DNA from 2 places in the Bradyrhizobium sp. 172 genome. Region 1 is predicted to be linked to the other one. Evidence: riboswitches for the same ligand, from Rfam matches in the RefSeq annotation. Region 1 holds a riboswitch; the other holds the start of a gene.
The links. Region 1 has a riboswitch for cobalamin ahead of IVB07_RS24950 (energy-coupling factor ABC transporter permease). Riboswitches for the same ligand answer to the same signal wherever they lie in the genome.
Positions count from the first base shown of each region.

Region 2: it holds a riboswitch for cobalamin, as region 1 does, so the genes downstream of both, metE (5-methyltetrahydropteroyltriglutamate--homocysteine S-methyltransferase) here and IVB07_RS24950 (energy-coupling factor ABC transporter permease) in region 1, are expected to answer to the same signal.

Region 1 covers NZ_CP064701.1:5,157,253-5,160,652, reverse strand. Annotated here, with positions in the region: gene IVB07_RS24960 (cobyrinate a,c-diamide synthase) at 1-756, shown strand, start outside; gene cobA (uroporphyrinogen-III C-methyltransferase) at 753-1,484, shown strand; cobalamin riboswitch at 1,530-1,750, shown strand; gene IVB07_RS24950 (energy-coupling factor ABC transporter permease) at 1,787-2,464, shown strand; gene cobF (precorrin-6A synthase (deacetylating)) at 2,510-3,259, shown strand; gene cobT (nicotinate-nucleotide--dimethylbenzimidazole phosphoribosyltransferase) at 3,275-3,400, shown strand, end outside.
Region 2 covers NZ_CP064701.1:7,032,213-7,035,612, reverse strand. Annotated here, with positions in the region: gene IVB07_RS33400 (4Fe-4S binding protein) at 344-547, shown strand; gene IVB07_RS33395 (hypothetical protein) at 1,108-1,278, opposite strand; cobalamin riboswitch at 1,650-1,849, shown strand; gene metE (5-methyltetrahydropteroyltriglutamate--homocysteine S-methyltransferase) at 1,949-3,400, shown strand, end outside.

The sequences.
Region 1 (3,400 bases):
CTGCCGAAGCGGCATCTCGGACTGGTGCAGGCCGAGGAGCAGGCGGAAATCGGCAAGCTGATCGACGAGGCCGCGCGCTTCGTTGCCGAGCATGTCGATCTCGACGCGGTGCTGCGTTCGGCGGCCACCTGGTCGCCGCAACCTGCCGCAAGCGGCGTCAACGTGACGCCGCCCGGCCAGCGCATTGCGCTTGCCCGTGATGCCGCGTTCTCCTTCGTCTATCCGCACATGCTGGAAGCGTGGCGCGCGGCGGGTGCGGAGATCTCGACATTCTCGCCGCTCGCCGATGAAGCCCCTGATCCGGTCGCCGATGTGTGCTGGCTGCCTGGCGGCTATCCCGAGCTGCAGGCCGGCAGGATCGCTGCCAATGCGCGCTTCCGCAGCGGATTGCGCGCCTTCGCCGAGACGCGCCCGGTGCACGGCGAATGCGGGGGCTATATGGTGCTGGGCACCGCTTTGACCGACGCCGATGGCATCAGCCACGAGATGACGGGCCTGCTCGGCCTGGAGACGAGCTTTGCCAAGCGCCGCATGCATCTGGGCTATCGTCTGGCCGAGCTCGCCGCGCCGATGCCGGGTCATCAGGCGGGTGCACGCCTGCGTGGCCATGAATTCCACTATTCGACCATAGTCGCGCAGCCCGACACGGCGCTGGCGGTCGTGCACGACGCGACAGGTGCGGTCATTGCCGAGACCGGCTCGCGGCGGGGACAAGCCACCGGCACGTTCTTCCATCTGATCGCGGAGGACCGGTGAGCGGTTTTGTCTCCTTTGTCTCCGCCGGGCCCGGCGATCCCGAGCTGCTCACGCTCAAGGGTGCAGCGCGGCTGCGCGAGGCCGACGTTGTGCTCTATGACGATCTTGCTTCAGGCGCGATCCTCGATCTGGCCCGGCCCGGCGCCAATCTCGTCGCGGTGGGAAAGCGGGCAGGGCGGGCCTCGACCAAGCAGCACCATGTCAACCGCCTGCTGGTCGACTATGCCGTGACAGGCGCGCGCGTGGTCCGGTTGAAGTCGGGCGATGCCGGCATCTTTGGCCGGCTCGAGGAGGAGCTCGAGACGCTGCGTGAAGCGGGCATCGGCTACGAGATCATTCCCGGCGTCACCTCGGCCTGTGTCGCCGCCGCGCAAGCCGGCATTCCGCTGACCCGGCGTCACACCTCGCGCCGCGTGCAGTTCGTGACCGGGGCGGACGTCACCGGCGAGCTGCCGCCAGATCTCAATTGGGCGGCGCTGGCCGATCCGGAGGCGACGACCGTGGTCTATATGGGCCGGCGGACGTTTCCGGCGTTGGTCGTCAAATTGATCGAGCACGGGCTCGCCCCAACCACGCCGGCGTTGTTTGCCGAATCGCTCGGCCGTCCCGATGAGCGGCTGGTCCGCACCACCATTTCGGAACTTGCAGAGCAGCTTGCGCGGGGCGGAGCGGCCTCCACGGCGGCCGTCATCCTGTTCGGCGCGCTGGCGGGGAATTATCCGTCATGACCGCCTCGTCCGCCCGTCGCCCCTTGACGCCCGGCCGGCGAAAGAGGCACACAGGAGACGCATGGTGCTCGATGCGGCGCAAAGCGCCGGAGCATAATCGGGAATGGGGATGGGCGGACCCAGTTGCGGCGCCCAAAACCCCAGCCGCCCCCGCGACTGTAAGCGGTGAGGGACTTCGATCAGCCACTGGGCCGCGAGGCCCGGGAAGGCCGGAGACTCCCAGTGAACCGCGAGCCAGGAGACCGGCCGTGCATGTTTTGAGGCCAAGGCCGTCGGGTGTGACGGCAAGAAGGATCTGAGCCATGCATATCGAACCCGGACTAGTCTCGGACGCCAAGCTCGTGCTGAGTTATGCAACCGGCATTGCCGTCGGCGGCGTTGCCTTGAAGCTCGCGGTTGAGACCGTGCGCGAGCAGGGCATCACGTCGTTCGCGGCGCGGACGCTCGCCACCACGGGACTTGTGTTTATCTTCTTCGAGATCCTGCCGCACTTCCCGGTCGGCGTCTCCGAAGTGCACTTCATCCTCGGCTCGACCTTGTTCCTGCTGTTTGGCGCGGCGCCTGCGGCCTTCGGCCTCGCGTTTGGCCTGCTGTTCCAGGGCATCTTCTTCGAGCCGCCCGACTTGCCGCAATATGGCATGAACGTCACCACGCTATTGGTGCCGCTGTTCGGAATCCAGGCGATCGCCACGCGGATCATTTCGAGCAACACGGCCTATGTCGATCTGAAGTACCGCCAGGCGCTGGCGCTTTCGACGACCTATCAGGCGGGCGTCATCGCCTGGGTGGCGTTCTGGGCGATTTATGGCTCCGGCTTCGGCGCGACCAACCTCGCCAACATCGCGACCTTCGCGGCGTCCTATGCGCTGGTCATCGTGATTGAGCCGCTCGCCGATCTCGGCGTGCTCGCGCTGGCAAAGTCGCTGCGCGGCGTCACCGCGCCCGGCCTCGTCACGCCGCGTTTGCACAGCGCGGCCTAGAGACAAGCGAACGGGCGGCCATGATGGCCGCCCTTCGCAGCCACCATGCTCACGCTCTCTCTGATAGGCATCGGTTGCGGCGATCCCGAGCAGCTCACGCGTGCCGCGATTACTGCCATCAACGCGGCCGATCTCGTCCTGATCCCCCGCAAGGGGACGGCCAAGTCCGACCTCGCCGATCTCAGGCGGACGATCTGCGCCGATCTGCTCACCAGCGACACGACCCGCATTGCCGAGTTCGATCTGCCCGTGCGGGACGCCGCTGAAGCGGACTATCGCAAGGGCGTGGACGATTGGCATGATGCCGTGGCCGCCGTCTGGTCGCAGACGATCGGGGATCATCTCGAAGGAGAGGGCAAGGTCGCGCTGCTGATCTGGGGCGATCCCTCGCTTTATGATTCCTCGCTGCGCATTGCGCGGCGGCTCAATCCCTCGCCAAAGATCGAGGTCGTGCCCGGCATCACCTCGATCCAGGCGCTGTGTGCGGCGCATGCGTTGCCGCTCAACGACATCGGCGAGCCCTTTCTAGTTTCGACCGGACGCCGCTTGCGCGATGGCGGTTGGCCGGCAGGTGTCGATACCGTGGTGGTGATGCTCGACGGCGGCACGGCGTTCCAGTCGCTTGATCCGGCGGGCCTGCACATCTGGTGGGGGGCCTATCTCGGCATGCCCGATCAGATCGTGATGTCCGGCGCGCTGGCCGAGATCGGCCCGCGCATCGTCGCCGTGCGGCAAGAGGCGCGCGAACGGCACGGCTGGATCATGGACAGTTACATCCTCAAGCGCAGGCTGTGAGGCAAGCGAGGCAGCATGCTCCCCGAATGGGTCACCCAACAATGCCCCGATATCTCCGCAGTCCATCGCGGGGCGGCGGTGGCGCGGCAGGCGCAACTGACGAAACCGACCGGCGCGCTCGGCCGGCTCGAGCAGCTCGCG
Region 2 (3,400 bases), 1.9 Mb from region 1:
TGACCGGAGGTTTGCCGACATCCGGCGTAGACGTGCGTCGGCTCGCGGCTTTTACTCGCGCTGCCGGTTTCGGGAATCGTCGAGCGTCGCTTGGCCCCGCGCTGCCATGCCAGACAAACCGACGGAAACTCGCTGCAGTCGAGTCGCGACTGGCTATCGGAGTAGGGGCCCGAGGGCTCGCACGGCTTGATATTGAAGCGGCCCATGCTGTCGCAGATGCAACATGGTCTCAGACCCCGCACAGCACCATTGGGCAAATTGCCCATCATTGAGCGCGCCTGTCCTTGGCACGGCATTTGAAAGGGATCGCCAATGGCATCGCTCGCCTAAGGAGTCGGAAGGCATGGCTTACAAGATCGTCGCTTCGCAATGTACCGTTTGTGGGGCATGTGAGTTCGAGTGTCCCAACGCGGCGATCAGCCTCAAGCGCGACATTTACGTTATCGATGCAAAAAAGTGTACGGAGTGCGAGGGCCATTCCGACACGCCGCAATGCGCTGTGGTCTGTCCGGTGCCTGACACCTGTGTCCCGTCTAAGACAACATAACCAGCCCGCGTCCAGAAGGCTTCACCGCTCGATTTCGCGAACGAAGGACTAGATGTCGAGCTTGTGGAGGCCGCCGTCCGCGTGCGGCGTATCGAGGTCGATCAACATCGTTATGAGCTTAAGGCGCTGATCGACTCCGAGAAACGCTCGAAGGGCTCGGTCAGAGGAGACCGTCAAATTTGTTTCGAATAATGACAAGGCCGCCTCGATGCTCCAGGTCGTCGCGTTGAGGCTTATCGTCGTTGGCTGACGAGCCGAGGCGAGGTGGACGGGCGTCGAATATCCCAAGATCAGCTTGCAGGATATCTAAAGCTAGGTCACTTCGAAGCCGAAGAGACGGTCTCCACGCGCGACGAGATCGGTCCGGAGATCCTGAAGACGTACGAGAAGCTCGGCATCCGCTTGCCCACGGTCACCATGCACGAGTGCATGGAGCTAGGGTCGTAACAGGATCCCCGCCGCCCGCGCTCTCGCTGCTTACTCCAGTTTCGCAAGTTAGCGCGCATCCTGACGTCCGGAACTGTTCCTGCGATGCCGCGCAGGCCAACGTCCAGGCTGCACTACTCGCCAGCGGCGACGGAAACAACGAATGCGCGGCCAAAGTCGCTCAGCACGTAAATGCTTGGCACACCGAAGGAGATCATCTTGACCAACGCCACGGAGCGATCGAGCTCACGGCTCGTCGCGGGGTCCGCCGAACACAGGCAGTCCGGGCAGTCCGGCCTGATCATCCGTTTGATCCTGGAGCAACCCGGCCTTGACAATTCCTAAGAAGCCTCATGGCGCTGTGATCAAGCGGATGCCGGCCGAGGATGATCGCAAACGTCCTCGCGGGCGAGTTCGAGAAGCTGCTGACGGAAAAGACCGGATTGTCGCGATCACGCAGATGTCGAAGCGCCCACCGCGTTCGTTCTGCTCGCGTTGGCTCATCCGAGTACGCCAAGCGGGTGTTGACGGACGCATTCACAAGCGGAGGCTCCACAGATCTAGGCGTTTTTACCAGGCCGGGAGTAAGACCGTTGTGCCCTAGCTGGTACAGCTCGCAATCGCTTGGGCAATATCGCGGCGACACTTAGTAGGTTGACGGATCGATCCTCGTGCGCCTAATGCCAGTCGTCGTGGTCTTCGGATTCGTTTGATCCGGAGCTAAGAGGGAAGCCGGTGCAATGCCGGCGCTGCCCCCGCAACTGTAAGCGGCGAGCCGCTGTCCAACGAAGTCACTGAAGCCATGCGGCTTCGGGAAGGCCGGACAGCAGCGACGACCCGCGAGCCAGGAGACCTGCCTCGACAATATATCGTCCACGGGCGGGGTGTCCCGGTGTGCGCCAAGCAGCTGTCGCTCACGCGATATTCGCTGCATGCGTCCGCCATGGCCTTTGCCCCAATCATGGGGTCTGAGCTATGTCTTTTCTTTCGCTTCCCGTTGCCACACTGGGGACGTCACGCATCGGCCCACGACGCGAACTCAAAGTCGCGCTCGAGAGCTACTGGGCGGGAAACTCCAGCGAAGCCGAGCTCCTCGAGGCGGGGAGTGGACTTCGTGCCGCTAATTGGGCACGGCAGAAATCCCGCGGTGCGACCGTCATTCCTTCGAATGACTTCTCGTTTTACGACCATGTGCTCGATACCAGCCTAATGGTCGGCGCCATTCCCGACGTCTATGGCTGGACCGAAGGTCCTGTGTCGCTCAAGACCTACTTCACCATGGCGCGTGGCGCTCAGGACAGTGGTCACGCTCAGCACGGGCCTGGCGTAGCCGCACAGGAAATGACGAAGTGGTTCGATACCAACTACCACTACATGGTGCCGGAATTTCACCGGGATCAGATCTTTAAGTATTCCTCTCGAAAGCCGATCGAGGAATATGAGGAGGCAAAAAGCCTCGGCTACCAAACGCGCCCCGTCCTAGTTGGCCCAGTCACTTTCCTGAAGCTCGGCAAAAGCGCAAATCCCGCATTCAATCCGCTGTCGCTGCTCGATCGGCTCCTCCCAGTCTATGTCGATGTTCTCCGCGAACTATCCTCGCGCGGTGCTGAATGGGTTCAGCTGGACGAGCCATGCCTGGTGATGGACGTCGACGAAGCATCGCGGGCGGCTGTCCGCCGGGCCTATGCTCATTTCGCAAAGGTTGTGCCGGCCCTTAAAATAATGCTGGCCACATATTTCGGGGCTATCGGCGACAATCTTGAAACAACCTTGGCCTTGCCCGTTGCCGGGCTTCATGTGGATCTGGTTCGGGCACCTGACCAGTTGGACGCAATTGTCGCCACAACCCGTAGAGATCTCGTGGTCTCACTAGGCGTCGTTGATGGTCGGAACGTGTGGCGCTCCAATCTTCCGGCGCTGCTCGACCAACTTGCTCCTATGGTCCAAAAATTGGGCAGGCACCGTGTTCAGATTGCTCCTTCCTGCTCGCTGCTTCATGTTCCGATCGACATTGAGCTAGAGACCGATCTCGATCCCAATCTGAAGACATGGCTGGCGTTCTCAGTTCAGAAGATCAAGGAACTTTCGATATTGGGCAAAGCGCTGGCCGGCCATGCTGCCGAGGTGGCCGATGAACTTGCGCTTTCGGAGGGGGCAGCCGTCACCCGCGAAACATCGCCCGAGATCCACAATGCGAATGTCGCCGGACGAATCGCCGCGATCGACGATAGCATGCTTCGCCGTCGCAGTGCGTTCACCCAGCGTGCCGACGTCCAGCGCGTCGCGTTCGCATTGCCGATGTTTCCAACGACAACCATCGGATCCTTCCCGCAAACGGCCGATGTCCGGAATGCGCGCGCGGCTCATGCGCGGGGAACGTTGAATGACACGCAGTACGAGCAGCTTCTGAAAGCGGAGACAGCCCGT